3 regions of the Streptomyces broussonetiae genome follow, and region 1 is predicted to be linked to each of the others. Evidence: riboswitches for the same ligand, from Rfam matches in the RefSeq annotation. Region 1 holds a riboswitch; each other region holds the start of a gene.
What was found. Region 1 has a riboswitch for S-adenosylmethionine ahead of GQF42_RS13715 (aminotransferase class V-fold PLP-dependent enzyme). Riboswitches for the same ligand answer to the same signal wherever they lie in the genome.
Positions count from the first base shown of each region.

Region 1 (5,974 bases):
GTCGAGGATGGCCGGGTCGTTCTCGGACAGCGCACGCGCCGCGATGTCCTTGGGGGTCATACGGCCAGGCTCGACCGCGTCCACGGTCTCGGCGGGGCGTACGGACACCGGCGGCAGCGCGAGTTCGCGGCGCAGGCCCTGGGTGGCGTCCAGCAGGGTGTCCAGCAGCAGCCGTACCCGCATGTCCTCCACGCTGCGGCCCTCGCGTGCGGCCCGCCGGGTCGCCTCGAGGCCCGCCTCGGCCTCGCCGAGCCGGGCCTTGAGCCGCCGGGACTCGCTCTCGGCGGCCGACACCTGCGCCTGCGCCTCGGCCCGCAGGGCGTCCATCTCGCCCTGTGCCTTGCGCAGCGCGGCCTCGCCGCGCTTGACGTCGCTGAGGGCGGCACGGAGCTTGCGGTGAAGCGATTCCGCCTCCCGCCTCGCCGACTCCAGCTCCGTACGCAGCCGTTCGGTCTCGGCGCGGGTGTGTCCGCGGGCCTGCGCCAGCTCGTGGCGCAGCCGCTCCAGCTCGGCCCGGCTCTCCTCGTCCGCCCGCTCGGCGTCCGCGCGCTGGGCCTCCTCGCCGGCCGCGGCGACCAGCTTCACCCAGCCCGCCGGGCGCAGTACGTAGGCCGCGGCCGCCACGTCGAGCGGGTCCGCGGCCGGGGGCGGGGAGCCTGAGTCGAGGGCGCCGGTCAGTTCCGGCTGCGCCTCTCTGAGCTTCTCCCCGATCCGCTGCCGGAACAGTGAATCGGTCTCCAGTGCCGCCGCCATCGCGTTCGCGGCGAACTTCGCCCGGCGACTGGGGGTGAACCGGGCGTACTGCCTGAGCTGGGCGGGCAGTTCGGTCACGGTCAGCCCGCCGAAGCCGTCCGAGACGATCTGCACGACCCGGCGGCGCACGCCGTCGGGCAGCGGACGGTCAAGCACCTCGGCGGTGCCGTCGCCCGGCCCCCCGCCTGCGGTCTCCGCCATCCGTCACACCCCACTAGTTCACTTCTGCCGCGTCACTTCTGCCGCGTCGTCTTTTCGGGCCGCCCCGCTCAGGAGTCGGTGCCCGGCCTGTCCACGAGTTCCACCTGATCCACCGCATTGCACCAGCGACAGCGCACCGATTCGATGGTCTCACTGACCACCTCGCGCTCCTCCACCGTCGGCTCTCCGGCCAGATCGAGATGGACGTACTCGACGACCTTCGACGAACGGGTCACGTCGAACCGGGTCAGGTTGCCGCACAGGGTGCAGCGCCACCGGGTGGTCGCGGTCGGCAGGGGAACCGTCATCGTGGCAGTCCGCTCCTTCTCGTTGCGTCTCTCCCGCGCCGCCGGCCGACGCGTGTGGCCGTAACCCTACGGCCTGCCGGGGACTCGCCGCCCGTCCGTCCGCGACGGCGAGGCGGTCTGTCGGCCTGTGTCCCGTTACGTCATGCTCTGTGTTCATGATCAGCCAGTGGAGCACGGCGACCGGCAGGACCCTGCGAGCGGTCCGGAGTGCATCGGCACCCATCACCTACGGCCTCATCGCCCTGTGCTGTCTGCTCTTCGTCCTCGGCCCGGCCTCCGGACTCACCCCCGGCTACGGCACCGGGGCGGCCCTTGCGGCCGCCCAGCGGGCCTACTTCCGGCAGTGGGGCGTGGTGCCGGCCGAGCTGTTCGACGGGCCGGCCCGGGAGATCCTCACGCCCGCGACGGCGCTGTTCGTGCACGGCAGCTGGGTGCATCTGCTCGGCAACATGCTCTTCCTCTTCGTCTTCGGGGCGATGACCGAGGAACGGATGGGCCGGGCCGAGTTCACCCTCTTCTACGCCGGCTGCGGCTATCTGGCCCTGCTGGGCTACGCGGCCGTCAACGCCTCGTCCGAGGAGTCGCTGGTGGGCGCGTCCGGGGCGATCTCGGCGGTCCTCGGTGCCTTCCTCTATCTGTTCCCGCGCGCCCGCGTGACCAGCCTGCTGCCGTTCCTGCTCTTCCTGCCGCTGCGGTTCCCGGCCTGGGTCGTGCTCCCGTTCTGGGCGGCGGTGCAGTGGGCGGCCGCGGAGCAGGCCTCCGACGGGCCCGGGGTGGCGTATCTGGCGCACCTGGTGGGGTTCGGGCTGGGCTTCGTCTACGCGTGGGTGCGCTTCGGGCGTGGGACTAGAGTGAAGTGCACCGCAGCTCCGGCACCCGAGGGAGAGAACCAGCCGTGATCACCGCGATCGTCCTGATCAAGACCAGCGTGGACCGGATCCCCGAGATCGCGGAGCAGATCGCTTCGCTGGACTCGGTGAGCGAGGTGTTCTCCGTGACCGGCACGTACGACCTGATCGCGATGGTCCGGGTGCAGCGGCACGAGGATCTGGCCGAGGTCATCCCCGGGCGGATCAGCAAGATCCCCGGGGTGGAGGGCACGGACACCCATGTGGCGTTCCGTACCTACTCCCAGCACGACCTCGAGGCGGCCTTCGCGATCGGGCTGGACTCCTGACCGGCCGAAGGCCGCCTCGACAAAGGGCGCACCACCTCACGCGGCAGGCACGCAGCGGCCCTCCTGCGTGCGGTACGTCCACTTGGCGCCCACGGTCACCAGTTCCTTCACCGCCCTCACGAAGCGCTCGACGTGCTCGTCCGGGGTGCCCGCGCCGAAGCTGACACGGATGGCGTTGAGGGACTTCTCGCCCGGGGCCGCCTCCGGGGCTCCACACTCGCCCTGCGTCTGGGGGTCGCTGCCCAGCAGGGTGCGGACCAGGGGGTGCGCGCAGAAGAGGCCGTCCCGGACGCCGATGCCGTACTCGGCGGAGAGCGCGGCGGCGAAGTGGGAGCTGTTCCAGCCCTCCACCACGAAGGAGATCACGCCGACGCGCGGCGCGTCGTCGCCGAACAGGGACAGCACCTTCACCTGCGGGACCTCGGCCAGGCCCGCGCGCACCTCGGCGATCAGGTGCTGCTCGCGGGCGACCAGGCCGTCCCAGCCGGCCTCGGTGAGTGCCCTGCAGGCCGAGGCGATGGAGTAGGCGCCGATGACGTTCGGGGAGCCCGCCTCGTGCCGGGCGGCGCTCTCGTGCCACTCCACGGCCACTCCCCCGTCCGCGCGCCGGGTGACCTTGCGGCTGGCGCCGCCGCCCGCGAGGTACGGCTCCGCCGTGCGCAGCCAGTCGGCGCGGCCGGCGAGGACGCCGGAGCCGAAGGGGGCGTACAGCTTGTGCCCCGAGAAGGCGACCCAGTCGACGTCCAGGTCACGGATGTCCACCGGGTGGTGCGGGGCCAGCTGGGCGGCGTCGATGACGATCCGGGCGCCGTGGGCGTGCGCGGCGGCGGCCAGCTCGCGCACCGGCCACAGCTCGCCGGTGACGTTGGAGGCGCCGGTGACACAGACCAGGGCCGGGCCGTGGGGGTCACGGTCGGCGAGGGCCCGCTCCAGCGTCTCGACGGCCTGCCGCGGGGTGCGCGGGGCGTTGAGGTAGGTGACCTTCGCGTCCTGCCAGGGCAGCAGGGAGGCGTGGTGCTCGGTCTCGAAGACGAAGACCTGGCAGTCGGCGGGCAGGACACGGGCGAGCAGGTTGAGGGAGTCCGTCGTCGAGCGGGTGAAGACCACCTGGTCGTCGGCACGGCAGCCGAGGAAGTCGGCGACCGCGCCGCGGGCGTTCTCGAACAGGTCGGTGGAGAGCTGGGAGAGGTAGCCGGCACCGCGGTGGACGCTGCCGTAGTAGGGCGCGTAGGCGGCCACGTCGTCCCAGACACGCTGGAGGGCGGGGGCGCTGGCCGCGTAGTCGAGGGCCGCGTAGGTGACCTCGCCCCCGGTGACGAGCGGAACGGTGACATCCCGGCCCAGAACGGGCAGCGCGCCCGAGTTGTCACGGCACACGGACTGGTCGGCGGCAGCGGTGAAGACAGACATGGGTGAACTCCCGTGAGGACGTACGCGAAAGAAGACGTACGGAAAGAAGAGAAAGAAGGGGTGCGCGGAGGCGGGGCTCGGCGGCCCTATCGCATTCGCTTGCTCACGGAGGACTCCTCGACGACCAGGACCCCTGGTTTCTCGAGGGGTCCGCGCTTGCCGTAGACCTCGCTGCCTACGACCTGGTCTTCACCCGGGGCACCCCGCCACGGACGGAGGGTTGCCGGACAGTCGGCCGGGGCCTCATGACTGTCACTCATGACCTGGTTCAGGAAACTACGTCAACTGATCGTCGTCCCGCAACCCCGGTCCGGATTGCGGGACGCCCGTCATGGCCGCTGTGCGTTGGTGGCCGCCACCCAGCGCTCCAGCGCCCGCTTCGCCGCACCCGAGTCGATCGACTCGGCGGCCCGGTCCATGCCCGCGCGCAGTTGCTCGGAGAGCGGGGCGTCCGCCGGGTTCAGGGCGACCAGGGCCGCCGCGGAGTTGAGCAGGACGGCGTCGCGGACCGGGCCCGGCTCGCCCTCGAGCAGTCGGCGGGCCACCTCCGCGTTGTGGCCCGGGTCGCCACCGCGCAGGGCCTCCACGGGGACCATCTGGAGGCCGACCTCGCGCGGGTCGAAGACCTCCTCGGCGACCTTGCCGTCCCGCACGACCCAGACGTGGGACGTGGACGTCGTGGTCAGCTCGTCCAGGCCGTCGTCGCCGCGGAAGACCAGCGCGGAGTTGCCCCGCTCCGCGAGCACACCCGCGACGATCGGCGCCTCCTGCGCTACGGCCACGCCGACCGCCTGGGCCCGTACCTTCGCCGGGTTGGTCAGCGGACCGAGCAGGTTGAACACCGTACGGATGCCCAACTGGCCGCGGGCGGCGCCCACATGGCGCAGCGCGGGATGGAACTTCACCGCGAAGCAGAAGGTGATGCCGGCCTCCTCGGCGACCTCGGCCACCCGCCGGGGCGTGAGGTCGAGGTTGACGCCGAGCTTCTCCAGGACGTCGGAGGAACCGGAGGAGGAGGAAGCGGCGCGGTTGCCGTGCTTCACCACCTTGGCGCCCGTGCCCGCGACGACCAGCGACGACATCGTGGAGATGTTCACCGTCTTCGCCCCGTCGCCGCCCGTGCCGACGATGTCGACGGTCCGGCCGGGCACCTCGATCACCTTCGCGTGCTCGTACATCGTGCGGACCAGACCGGTGATCTCCTCGACCGTCTGTCCCTTGGCCCGCAGCGCCACCGCGAACCCGGCGATCTGCGCGTCGGTCGCCTCGCCGCGCATGATCCGGTCCATCGCCCACGCGGTGTCGTCGGCAGCCAGGTCGTGGCCGCTGAGCAGGCCGTTCAACAGGGCGGGCCAGGAGCGGCCCGCCGCGGTGTCGCCTCCAGCGGGGGTCACAGCGCTCATAGCCGCTCCTGGGTGTCGTACCTGCGAAATCCGTGGTCGGTTCCACCCTATCGGCCCCAGGACAGGGCGAAGGGCCCCGTCCGTAAGCCGGACGGGGCCCTTCAGTGTGGCGTGGCGACGCGGGGATCAGTGGTGGCCGTGGCCGCTCGCGATCTCCTTGTACTCGTCAACGGTCGGCTTGGGGATCTGGTTGTCGTCGCCGTAGTAGGCGTTCGACAGCTTGACCCGCAGCTTCTCCGTGGACCCGACCTTGCGCTGGACACCGTTCTCGTCCACCGCCGGGCCGATCCGGGCCGGCTCGTACTGCCGGTGCGAGGTCAGCGTGTGCAGCTGCTCCTGGCTGAGCGGCTCGTGCACCTCGATGAACTCACCGTGCGGCAGGCGCTTGATGATGCCGGTCTCGCGGCCGTGCAGCACCTTGTCGCGGTCGCGGCGCTGCAGGCCCAGGCAGATCCGCTTGGTGGCGATGAAGGCGATGACCGGGCCGACGAAGAAGAAGATCCGGACGAACCAGGTCACGGCGTTGATCGACAGGTGGAAGTGGGTGGCCCACAGGTCGTTGCCGCCGCCGACCAGGGTGATCATGTAGATCGTCACCCAGGCGACACCGAACGCGGTACGGGTCGGGGCGTTGCGCGGGCGGTCCAGGATGTGGTGCTCGCTCTTGTCGCCGGTGACCCAGGACTCGATGAACGGGTAGACCGCGATCGCCGCCAGGACCA
Region 1 is NZ_CP047020.1:2,966,228-2,972,201, forward strand. Features, by position in the region: gene GQF42_RS13695 (NYN domain-containing protein) at 1-954, opposite strand, end outside; gene GQF42_RS13700 (hypothetical protein) at 1,023-1,262, opposite strand; gene GQF42_RS13705 (rhomboid family intramembrane serine protease) at 1,418-2,161, shown strand; gene GQF42_RS13710 (Lrp/AsnC family transcriptional regulator) at 2,158-2,439, shown strand; gene GQF42_RS13715 (aminotransferase class V-fold PLP-dependent enzyme) at 2,476-3,849, opposite strand; SAM riboswitch class IV at 3,997-4,113, opposite strand; gene trpD (anthranilate phosphoribosyltransferase) at 4,179-5,252, opposite strand; gene qcrB (cytochrome bc1 complex cytochrome b subunit) at 5,379-5,974, opposite strand, start outside.

Region 2 (5,974 bases), 1.6 Mb from region 1:
GCGGGCCCTGGCCCACGACCCGGTGACGGTGAACCGCCTGCGCCGGGTCAGGGACGCCCGCCGTACGGAGCGCTGAACCGGGCGGGAGAGGAGGCGCAGCCCCAGGCGTGACAACGGGCCGCGCTGGATACTGTCGCTGTATGGACGCTGACGCTCTGCCCACCCCGCAGACCCGGCCCGGCCGGGACGGACTCGCCGCGCTGCTCGCGCAGCCCGGCGCAGCGATCGTCGGCCTGGACTTCGACGGCACACTGGCCCCCATCGTCGCCGACCCCGAACAGGCCCGCGCCCACCCCGACGCCGTACCCGCCCTCGCCGCCCTCGCCCCCAAGGTCGCCTCCGTCGCCGTGATCACCGGCCGCCCGGCCGGCGTCGCGGTCCGCTACGGCGGCTTCGCCGGCGTCCCCGGCCTGGACCACCTCACCGTCCTCGGCCACTACGGCGCCGAACGCTGGGACGCCGTCACCGGCACCGTCACCGCCCCCGCCCCGCACCCCGGCGTCGCCGCGGTCCGCGCGGAGCTGCCGGGCGTCCTGGACCGGGCCGGTGCCTGGCCCGGCACCTGGATCGAGGAGAAGGGCCGGGCGGTCGCGGTCCACACCCGCCGCGCCGCCGACCCCGAGGCCGCGTTCGAGGCCCTGCGCGCCCCGCTCGCCGATCTCGCCGCCCGCCACGGCCTGATCGTCGAACCCGGCCGCATGGTCCTGGAACTGCGCCCGCCGGGTGTGGACAAGGGCGCGGCGCTCGGCGAGTTCGTCCGCAAGACCGGCGCCGAGTCGGTCCTCTACGCCGGCGACGACCTGGGCGATCTGCCCGCCTTCGCAGCCGTCGAGCAGCTCCGCTCGGACGGCGTCCCCGGCCTGCTGGTCTGCAGCGGCAGCACGGAGGTCACGGAACTGGCCGAACGGGCGGACGTGGTGGTCGACGGCCCGGCCGGCGTCGTCGCGCTGCTGCGGTCGCTGGCGGCCGAGATCGATCACCGCTCCAGCGCGGCCAGCTGATCCAGGAACCACTTCGCGGGCGGCAGCGCCGTGGCCGCCGCGGCCAGCCGCTTGGACCGCTCCGCCCGCTCGCCCGCCGGCATGCCCAGCGCCGCGTGCAGCGCCTGGGCCATACCCCCGATGTCGTACGGGTTCACCCCGATCGCGTCCTCGCCCAGCTCCTCGTACGCCCCGGCCTCCCGCGACAGCACCAGCACGCACCCCTCGTCGGAGACGACCGGCACCTCCTTGGCGACCAGGTTCATACCGTCCCGGATCGGATTGACCAGGGCGACGTCGGCGAGCCGGTACGCGGCGAGCGAGCGCGCGAAGTCGTCCTTGACGTGCAGCACCACCGGGCGCCAACCAGCCGTCCCGTACTGCGCGTTGATCTCCTCCGCGACCCGCTGCACCTCGGCGGTGTACTCCCGGTACACGGCGAGATCCTGCCGGGAGGGGTAGGCGAACGCGAGGTGCACCACGCGCTCGCGCCACTCGGGGTGGTCGTCCAGCAGCTGCCGGTACGCCAGCAGTCCGCGCACGATGTTCTTGGACAGCTCGGTGCGGTCCACCCGGACGATCGTCCTGCGGTTCTCGCCGATCTCGCGGCGCAGCGCCGTCATCCGCTCGTCCACGTCCGGCTCGTGCGCCCGTGTGCGCAGGAAGTCCGCGTCCGCGCCGAGCCCGTGCACGCCGATCGCCGTACCCGTGGTGATCCCGGGTCCGAGGACCGCCTCGCAGCACGCCGTGAACGCGTCCGCCCAGCGCCCCGTCAGGAAGGCCGCCCGGTCCGCGCCCAGGATGCCCTGCAGCAACTCGGCCGCGATGTCGTCGGGCAGCAGCCGGAAGTAGTCCGGCGGGGCCCACGGGGTGTGCGAGAAGTGGCCGATGCGCAGGTCGGGCCTGAGGTGCCGGAGCATCCGGGGCGCGAGCGCGAGGTGGTAGTCCTGCACGACCACCGCGGCCCCCACGGCCGCCTCCTCGGCCAGCGCCTCCGCGAACGCCCGGTTGTAGGCCTGGTACGACGCCCACTGCCGCCGGAACCGCGCGTCGAAGACCGGCTCCAGCGGGGTCTGGTACAGCATGTGGTGGACGAACCACAGCACCGAGTTGGCGATCCCGTTGTACGCGTCGGCGAAGACGTCCGGGGCGATGTCCAGCATCCGCACCCGCTGCCCGCCGGTGTCCTCGGCCGGCAGCAGCCCGCCCTGCGCCCGCCGGACGGCCTCCCGGTCGCCGTCGCCCAGCGCCGCGCACACCCACACCGAGTCCGCGTCCGACCCGATGGCCGACAGCCCCGAGACCAGCCCGCCGCCGCCCCGCTTGGCGCGCAGCGAGCCCTTCTCGTCCGCCGTGTACGAAACCGGGCCGCGGTTGGACGCGACCAGCACCTCGGCACCGTGCGTGGAAGCCATGGTCCTCAACCTAGCCCGGCCCGGAAACCCTCAAACGTGTGCCCACGCCCGACACCGCCGCCGTATACGAACTCAGGCCATCCTCCTCAGGCCACCTTGCGCTCGGCGTACTCCGCGATCTCCACCATCGGCGGCCGCTCCTCGGTGTCCACCGAGTAGGTGCGCGGCTCGAAGCCGTCCTCGCCCCGCTCGAACTGGGTCAGCGAGGGGCGCACCAGGTGGCCCCGGGCCAGCCGGAGCTGGGCGGTGCGGTAGATGGCCGCGGCCATCCGGCCGAGCGCCTGGCCGTCCTGGTGCCGGTGCCTGCGCACGCCGACGTCCACCTGGGCCAGCGCGTCGAGGCCCACCAGGTGCAGGGCGTCGACCAGCATGCCCAGTTCCACGCCGTAGCCGACCGGGAAGGGCAGTTGTTCCAGCAGGCCGCGGCGGGCCGCGTACTCGCCGCCGAGCGGCTGCACGAACCCGGCCAGCTGCGGCCAGTGCATGTTCAGCAGCGGGCGGGCCATCAGCTCGGTGACCCGTCCGCCCTGCCCGGCGGCCGAGCCGAGAGGGCGGTCGTACATGGCCTTGACCAGGGCCACCTCGGGGTCGGTGAGCAGCGGGCCGACGATTCCCGAGACGAAGTCGGAGGAGAACTCCCTGAGGTCCGCGTCGATGAAACAGATGATGTCCCCGGAGGTGACGAGAAGCGAGCGCCACAGGACTTCACCCTTGCCGGGGACGGCCGCGATGCGGGGCAGGATCTCGTCGCGGTGAACGACCCGCGCGCCCGCGGCGGCGGCGACCTGGGAGGTGCGGTCGGTGGAGCCGGAGTCGACGACGACGATCTCGTCGACGAGACGGACCTCCTCCACGAGGTCGCGGCGGATGGCCGTGACGATGTCGCCGACGGTCTGCTCCTCGTTGAGCGCGGGCAGCACGACGCTGATCGTCTGGCCCGTGCGCTGCTTGGCGGCCAGGATCCGGTGCAGCGGGCGGTCGGCCACGGACCAGGAACGGGTGGCCAGCCAGCGCTCGACTTCTTCCAGCACGGTCTGTGGCTCCTCACTGTTCGTGATCACGTGGGGTCATGCGGTGATCAATCTCGCGGTTCGGACGACTATCTCAACTGTCCTGGGCTTCGGTTACAGTCTTGAGCAACGCCGATGACCATCGCATGTCGAGGGGCGCGCGCGTTCCACAACCGCATACAGCTCATCCAGAGGGGCAGAGGGACACGGCCCGATGAAGCCCCGGCAACCCTCCAGCCGGTCTCGTTTTTCACAAGCGAGGCTCCCGGCTAGGGAAGGTGCCAAATCCGTCTCACGGCGAGATGCGTCGTGAGGAAGATGAGGAGAAAGGGCCTCGCCTCCATGGCTGTGCAGACAGTTGCAAGTTCCAGCACCTCCACCGTCGACCTCGGTCCCGCCGTGGCGCTGAGCTGTCGCGAGTGCGGTCACCGCGTCCCGCTCGGCCCGGTCTTCGCGTGCGAGGAGTGTTTCGGTCCGCTGGAGGCCGCCTACGACTTCTCCGGCTACGACACCGAGGAACTGCGCCGGCGGATCGAGTCCGGTCCGGCCAGCATCTGGCGGTACGCGCCCCTGCTGCCCGTCCCGGCGGACGTGGCCGACAAGCCGAACCTGAACCCGGGCTGGACCAACCTCGTCAAGGCCGACAACCTCGCCCGCGAACTGGGCGTCACCGGCGAGCTGTTCGTGAAGGACGACTCCGGCAACCCGACGCACTCCTTCAAGGACCGCGTCGTCGCCCAGGCCCTGGAGGCCGCCCGCGCCTTCGGCTTCACCACCCTGTCCTGCTCCTCCACGGGCAACCTGGCGGGTGCCGTCGGTGCCGCCGCCGCCCGCGCCGGCTTCCGGTCCTGCGTGTTCATCCCGCACGACCTGGAGGAGGGCAAGGTCGTCATGGCCGCGGTCTACGGCGGCGAGCTGGTCGGCATCGAGGGGAACTACGACGACGTCAACCGCTTCTGTTCCGAGCTGATCGGCGACCCGGCCGGCGAGGGCTGGGGCTTCGTCAACGTCAACCTGCGCCCGTACTACGCGGAGGGCTCCAAGACCCTGGCGTACGAGATCTGCGAGCAGCTCGGCTGGCGGCTGCCGGACCAGCTGGTGATCCCGATCGCCTCCGGCTCCCAGCTCACGAAGATCGACAAGGGTCTGAAGGAGCTGATCGAGCTGGGCCTGGTCGAGGACAGGCCGTACAAGATCTTCGGCGCGCAGGCCGCGGGCTGCTCGCCGGTGTCCACCGCCTTCAAGGCCGGTCACGACGTGGTCCGCCCGCAGAAGCCGAACACCATCGCCAAGTCCCTCGCCATCGGCAACCCGGCCGACGGGCCGTACGTCCTGGACATCGCGCGCCGTACCGGCGGTGCGGTGGAGGACGTGACCGACGAGGAAGTCGTCGACGCGATCAAGCTGCTGGCCCGCACGGAGGGCGTCTTCGCGGAGACGGCGGGCGGTGTGACGGTCGGCGTCACCCGCAAGCTGCTCAAGGAAGGCCTCCTGGACCCGGCGAAGACCACGGTGGTCCTCAACACCGGCGACGGGCTCAAGACCCTCGACGCGGTGGCCGGCACCGGCCTGAGCGCCACCATCCGCCCGACCCTGGACTCCTTCCGAGAGGCTGGCCTCGCATGAGCGTGACCGTTCGCATCCCCACCATCCTGCGCACCTACACCGGCGGCCGGGCCGAGGTCGCCGCCGAGGGGGCGACCCTCGCCGAGGTCATCGAGGACCTGGAGAAGAACCACACCGGGATCTCCGCCCGTGTCCTGGACGACCAGGGCAAGCTGCGCCGGTTCGTGAATGTCTACGTCAACGACGACGACGTCCGCTTCGAGCAGGGCCTTGAGACGGTGACCCCCGACGGCGCCGGTGTCTCCATCATTCCGGCGGTCGCCGGCGGCTGATATATACCCTCGGTAACCGCAGTTACCGACTGTTCATCGAATGGCCCCTTCCGTGAGAGAAACGGAGGGGGCCATTCAGCGTGATTGAGCGCGGTAGAGTTGGGGAACGCGTTCCGATCTCGAAGGTCACGGGCCCCGGATTCCCCACCGCGGGCCCGATAAGAAGCAGCCAAAGTGTGCGGGCTTTCTGTGGCTTTTGTTCCGCTTTGCGCGGCCCGACTTGCCCTGAATTCAGCCGAAGTTTAGGTAGATTCCGGACCGGGCTCGTCCAGATTTCTCGTCCGATTGACCTGTTGCAGACGGCAGTTGGACAGATACATTCAGCCGCGGTCGACGCGTTCCGGCGCACGCCCCCGACCGATGGGGGGTGAGGTCTGACCCGGGTCCGCGAAGTGTGGATCTGTGCAAGGGCCAGTAATAGGGGAGTTAGGCATGGCTCAGGGCACCGTCAAGTGGTTCAACGCGGAGAAGGGGTACGGCTTCATCGCGGTCGACGGTGGTGCGGACGTCTTCGTCCATTACAGCGCCATTCAGATGGACGGCTACCGCACCCTTGAAGAGGGGCAGCGGGTGGAGTTCGAGATCTCGCAGGGCCAGAAGGGCCCGCAGGCCGACATGGTTCGCCTCAGCGCCTGAACGTTTCTTGTCCCAAGGGCCCGCACCTCGCGAGG
Region 2 is NZ_CP047020.1:4,534,696-4,540,669, reverse strand. Features, by position in the region: gene GQF42_RS20960 (DUF3263 domain-containing protein) at 1-76, shown strand, start outside; gene otsB (trehalose-phosphatase) at 141-1,001, shown strand; gene GQF42_RS20950 (alpha,alpha-trehalose-phosphate synthase (UDP-forming)) at 977-2,395, opposite strand; gene GQF42_RS20945 (glucosyl-3-phosphoglycerate synthase) at 2,482-3,426, opposite strand; SAM riboswitch class I at 3,587-3,730, shown strand; gene thrC (threonine synthase) at 3,748-5,031, shown strand; gene GQF42_RS20935 (MoaD/ThiS family protein) at 5,028-5,303, shown strand; gene GQF42_RS20930 (cold-shock protein) at 5,736-5,939, shown strand.
Region 2: another riboswitch for S-adenosylmethionine. It lies ahead of thrC (threonine synthase); the one in region 1 lies ahead of GQF42_RS13715 (aminotransferase class V-fold PLP-dependent enzyme).

Region 3 (5,974 bases), 2.5 Mb from region 1:
GCCGAGGTACTCGGCGTATTGCACCAGCACCGGCTTGTCGAAGCCGTACTCGTGCCGCAGGGCGGCGATCTGCTGCGGGTCGACCTGCCCCGAGTCCATTCCGGCACTGGCCATTGCCGTGACCGGATCGCCCGGCAGGTAGTCCAGCACCAGGAACGAGACCGTGTAGGCCGCCCACAGCACCCCGGCCGCCTGGCCGAGCCGTTTGATCACATAGCGGCGCATGCGCTACCCGATCCAGGTGTCGTGCAGCTGGATCCGGCTGGAGGCGTCGAAGTTCAGGTCGTGCACCTTCTTCGACACCCCGAGCTGGGTCTGGAGTTCCACCACCGGCACGTAGTAGGCGTTCTGCACGAGCGACTGCTGTGCCTGGGTGACCAGTTGCCTGCGCTTGGCCGGGTCGACGGTCGCGGCCTGTTCGGAGAGCGCCGTGTCGAGGGAACTCGCAGGCAGGTGGTAGAAGTTGGCCAGCTTGGTGGAGAAGGAGCTGCGCAGGATGTCCGGGTCGGCGCGGGTCACGTTCCCCCACGCCGCGTCGAAGTCACCCGACTGGAGGGTTGGGGCGAACTGCGTGACCTGGAGCTGCTTGAGGGCCACGTCGACACCGACGGCCTTGAGCTGCTGCTGGATCAGCTCCAGCGCGGGCTGGTTGGTGGAGGCGTTGGGGAACCACTTGACGGTCAGGCTCAGCTTCTTGCCGTCCTTGGTGCGGATGCCGTCGCTGCCGGTCTTCCAGCCGGCCGCGTCCAGCAGGGACTTGGCTTTGGCCGCGTCGGACGCCAGGTCGGAGGCGAGGCTGGTGTGGTCGGGTGTGGTGTGGGCGAGGACGCTGGTCGCCGGCTGGGTGCCGGTCGGGAACACGGTGTCCGCGATCTGCTGCCGGTCGACGGCGTACAGGATCGCCTGGCGCACTCGCGCGTCCTTCAGGGCCGGCCGTGAGTTGTTGAGGCCGAGGCCGAACACGACGCCGGGGTTGGCCCGTCGCTGCAGGGTGACCTGACCGCCCTTGAGCGCCGCCTCGTTGGCCTTGCCGACGCTGCTGATCGCGTCGACCTGGCCGGACTGGAGACTTCCGGCCCGTACGCCCGCCTCCTGGACAACCTTGAACACCAGCTTGTCCAGGTACGCCTCGCCCTTCTTGCTCCACCGCGAGGAACCCCACGTGTATCCCGTGCGCTTGGTCAGGGTGATCGACTGGTTCTGCACGTACTGCTTCAGCACGAAGGGCCCGGATCCGATCACCCCGTCGCTGCACTTCTGCTGCGGGGTCTCCTTCACGCTCGCCGACGACTCGATCCCCAGCGAGTGGGTCGAAGTCGCCTGCAGAAACTGGGCGTTGGGCTGGCTGAAGGTCACCTTGACGGTGAGCGGGTCGACCGCCGTGGTGCTCTTGACGCCGCTCAGGTAGCCCTCGGCGAGCGTCCCCAGGGCGCCGAGCTTAGGCACCGCGTCGAAGTTGTCCTTGACGACCTGCGCGGTCAGCTTCGAGCCGTCGCTGAAGGTGACACCCGACCTCAGATGGAACGTGAACGTCGTGGCGTCGGAACTGACCTTCCAGCTCTTCGCCAGCCACGGCACGATCTTGCCGGTCTTCGGGTCCTGGTCCGTCAGGGAGTCCACGATCTGGCGCACCGAGTAGATGGTCTCGTTGCTGGCGACCTGCTGCGGATCCACGCAGCCGGCGTCCGAACCCACCGCGAAGGTCAGGGTGCCGCCGGACTTGGGCTGCCCGGCGCCGCTGCCGGAACCGCCGCCGCCGGAGCCGCAGGCGGTCAGCAGAACACTGGTGGTCACAAGGGCGGTCAGTGCCGCCCACCGGGAGGTTCTGACATCGGAAAGTGCAGTCACGGAGGGCTTCTCCTACTCGTGTCACCAGGCACGGGTGTGGTGCAGGGCACGGCCGTGCGTGGGCGTGCGGCCCCGGCCGGCGCGACGCCGGTGCCGAGGGAGCGCTGTGCAGACGGGGAGCAGAGCGAAAAGGGGGGATCAAAGACAGACGGAGATCAGGCGCAGGCGGGTGCGACGACAGATGCCGTACTGCGACCAGCGGCGGGAAGGCCCGTCAGGCCTGACAGAGACAGCTGGTCGAGCGCTTGAGGTCGATGTGACGCCGGCGCGAGAGCCGGGAGAACACGGTGGCGCCGGTGAAGCGGGCGCTGAGGTCACCACCGTGCCGCATATCGGTCCTCCACATATCCGGCCCCGGTCACGGGGCCACGCGCTTGCGGACATCATCGGTGATCCCGCCGGGCTTTCACCTGGAGCACCCCACCGCGTGGGAGGGTTGCCGGTCAGCGAGCCAGGGCTTGACGCTGACACTCAATGCCGTTCGTGATCGTACGGAGCGGTCTTGTCGTACGTCAATGGCGCAAAAGGACGCCTTGTATGGGGAGTCGGGGCGAGAGTGCGTCCAGCTCAGGAGCCGCCGCGCTCGCGGGGGATCTTCTGACCGGCTTCGATCGCCACCGGCAGCCGGTTCTCGACTGGGGGCAGCGGGCAGGTGGCCAGGTCCGTGTAGGCGCACGGCAGGTTGGTGGCACGGTTGAAGTCCAGGGCGACCGTACCGTCGGCGGCGGGCGGATCGAGGGCCAGGGCCCGGTTGGCGGCGTAGGTGGTGACCCCGGAGGTCTCGTCGGTGAACAGCACCATCAGCCGTCCCGCACCGTGGCCGGGGAACGCGGTCAGCGACAGCGGGCGCCCGTCGAGTTCGAACTCGACTCTGCCCGGGGCGTCGTAGACATGCTCAAGGCCCTCGACCGCGGCGCCCACGGTGGTCGGCCGCGGAGTGTCGAAGGGGATGTAGCGGCCCGTCACGGCCCAGCGCGGGTCGGGGGCGTAGGCGGGCGTTCCGGTGAAAGCCGTGCGCAGCGGCGCGTCCGGGTGCCGGGGGCGCACGATGTCCTGGCCGCCGCGCCTGGCGACCTCGATGACGGCGTCTCCCCAGAGGGCGTCGACGCCGCCGCGCTCGGGAAGCACGCCGAAGCGGTGCTCGCCGCGCACCGGCGCCCCGTCGACGACCAATTCCTCGGCGTCGTCGAGGTCTACGACGACGCCTTCGGGGCCGGTGCGCCACGCGCCGGGCGCGTCCGGGAAGCGCTGGGGTCGGTCGTCGAGCCAGTGCAGGCCGGTGATCGCCAGGAACCCGTGCGGGGCGGCGAGCCGGGCCTCCTGGGCTCGGTACCACTCCAGCCAGGTCTCGGTGAAGGCGTGGAGGTCCGTGGTGGCGGCCTCGGTGGTCATGGGGAATCTCCTTTGTGCCGGGGGGGGGGGCCTTCGGGCAGGGGATACAGGGGGTTGTCGAGCGGACGGGTGTACTCAGCCGGCCAGTTCGCCGAGGAGTCGCCAGGTGCGTCGGCGATCGCCTTCTCCCGCGATCTCGGTGCCCGAGAACACGACCTCGGTGGCGCCGGCGTCGCGGTAACGGCGTACCTCGGCCTCGACCGTCTTCTCGTCGCCGATCACGGCCAGGTCGGCGGCCCGCCGGCCGCCGGAGAGTTCGATGACTCGCGCGTAGGACGGGATCTGTTCGTAGAAGGCGAGGTTCTCGGCGGCCTTGGCCCGCACCGCATCGACATCGTCCGTGACCACGCCGGGCACCAGGGCCACGATCCTGGGCGCGGGGCGGCCTGCGGCCTCGGCCGCGGCGTTCAGGGCGGGCACGATGTGGTCGGCCAGGGCGCGCGGTCCTGCCAGATAGGGCAGGATGCCGTCGGCAAGCTCGCCGCTGGCCCGCAGAGCCTGCGGCCCCATCGCGGCGACGAGTAGGGGGACGCCGTTCTCGGCACCTGGTACCCGCGCCGGGATCGGTGTGGTGGCGGTGAGCAGCTCGCCGTGAAAGTCGGCCGTACCGGTCTTGGTCAACTGCCGCAGGGCGGTGAGGAATTCGCGCAGCCGGGCGATGGGCCGTTCGAAAGGCAGGCCGAAGCCCGTCTCCGTCAGCAGTTTCGTGCCCAGAGCCAGACCGAGGTGGTAGCGGCCGTGGGTCGCGGCCTGGGCGGTCTGGGCCTGGCTGGAGACGAGCAGCGGGTGCCGGCCGAAGACGGGGATAGCGGAGGTGCCGACCTGCAGTCCGGGCACCTCGCGCCCGACGATCCCCGCGAGCTGGGGTGAGTCCGCGCCGAAGGTCTGCCCGAACCAGGCCGACGTGACACCGAACTCCGCGGCTTCCTTGGCCAGTTGGACGGTGGCGTCGACCTGGTTCGGCGCGTCGGACGCGTTGAGCGCTACTCCAACAGTCATGTCAGTCAGAACGGGCGTCGGCCGAACCCGCATTCCGGTCGGCGTGTGACAGCTTCTTGTCAGTCATGTGTACAAGGGCCGGCTCGGGGGCTCAGCCCGCCTGTCGTCGGTCCGGTGCGGACCTGTGGATGAGGGGTGCGCGCAGGCCGAGGTGCTCGCGCAGGGTGGTGCCGGTGTACTCGGTGCGGTAGATCCCGCGTTCCTGCAGTTCCGGGACGAGCAGGTCGACGATGTCGTCGAGGCCGTCGGGGATGAGGTAGGGCGTGATGTTGAAGCCGTCGATCGCGCCGTGCCGCACGAAGTGGGCGAACTTGTCGGCCAGGCCGGACGGGGTGCCGACGTGCCCGCGCTGCGGGCCGAGCGCGATGACGGTCTCGCGCAGCGACCAGCCGTGCGCCTCCGCCTTCGCCCGCCATTCGGCCATCACCGTGCGCGGGTCGGTGATGCGTCGGGCGCCGAAGGAGCCGTCGTTCTCGGTGACGACCGGATCTTCCTTGGGCAGCGGGCCGTCGGCGTCGCGGTCGGACAGGTCGATGCCCCACAGCAGTCCGGCGATCCCCAGCGCCGTGGCGGGTGTGACCTGCTGGAGCCGGATCCAGCGCTTCTTCTCCTGGGCCTCCTCCTCGGTGGCGCCGATGATGATCTCGGTGCCGGGCAGGATCCGCAGGTCGTCGTCGGGTCGGCCGACGCCGCGCAGGCGGGTGCGGATGTCCTCGGCGAAGGCGAGTGCGTCGTCGAAGTCATTGCCGTGCGCGGAGAAGATGACGTCGGCGTTGCGGGCGGCGAAGTCGCGTCCCTCGCCGGAGTCACCGGCCTGGAAGATCACCGGGTGGCCCTGGGCGCTGCGCGGCAGGGTCGGGGCGAGGTCGACGTCGAACTGCGGTCCGCGGTGCCGTACTCGGCGTACGGCACCGGGCACCGACCATTCCCGTGCACCCGCGGAGTCGGCGATTGCTCCGTCCCCCCAGCCGTCCCACAACGCGCGGGCCACGGTGAGGAACTCCTCGGCGCGCCGATAGCGGTCGGCGTGGTCGAGGTAGCCGCCGCGGCGGAAGTTCGCGCCGGTCCAGGCGTTGTCGGTGGTCACCACGTTCCAGCCGGCGCGGCCCTCGGAGAGCAGGTCGAGTCCGGAGAGGCGGCGGGCCAGATCGGCGGGTTCGTTGAAGGTGGAGTTGGAGGTGGAGACCAGGCCGATCCGGCGGGTGACCGCGGCCAGCGCCGCGAGCTGGGTGATGGCGTCCGGCCGTCCGGCCACGTCGAGGTCATGGATTCTGCCGTCGACCTCGCGCAGCCGCAGCCCCTCGCCGAGGAAGAACGCGTCGAACAGGCCCCGTTCGGCGGTCTGGGCGACCCGGCGGAAGGAGGCGGGGTCGATCTGGGAGCCGCTGTCGGGGGCGGACCAGATGGTCCAGTGGTTGACGCCCTGGAAGAACACTCCGAAGTGCAGCTGGGCGTGTGGCCGGGGGACGTCGAGGGGGTCGGTGCGGGTCATCGGGCATCCTCCTGGGCGGCCACGGCCGCGGCTGCGAAGCGATTGGCGGGGCGCTCCAGACCCAGGGTCGAGCGCAGGGACGTGCCGGGCAGCGGGCGGGCGACGAGGCGTCGCTCGGACAGGGCCGGCAGGACGAGGCGGGAGAGGACGGGCAGGTCCTCGTCCAGCACCAGCGGGTGCAGCCGTACGCCGTCGACGTGACGGCTCAACTCAGCCAGCAGTGAGACCAATTGGTCCGCCGAG
Region 3 is NZ_CP047020.1:493,167-499,140, reverse strand. Features, by position in the region: gene GQF42_RS02530 (ABC transporter permease) at 1-225, opposite strand, end outside; gene GQF42_RS02525 (ABC transporter substrate-binding protein) at 229-1,848, opposite strand; gene GQF42_RS47180 (putative leader peptide) at 2,063-2,179, opposite strand; SAM riboswitch class IV at 2,214-2,327, opposite strand; gene GQF42_RS02520 (DUF1684 domain-containing protein) at 2,416-3,240, opposite strand; gene GQF42_RS02515 (LLM class F420-dependent oxidoreductase) at 3,316-4,239, opposite strand; gene GQF42_RS02510 (NtaA/DmoA family FMN-dependent monooxygenase) at 4,331-5,731, opposite strand; gene GQF42_RS02505 (LLM class flavin-dependent oxidoreductase) at 5,728-5,974, opposite strand, start outside.
Region 3: another riboswitch for S-adenosylmethionine. It lies ahead of GQF42_RS47180 (putative leader peptide); the one in region 1 lies ahead of GQF42_RS13715 (aminotransferase class V-fold PLP-dependent enzyme).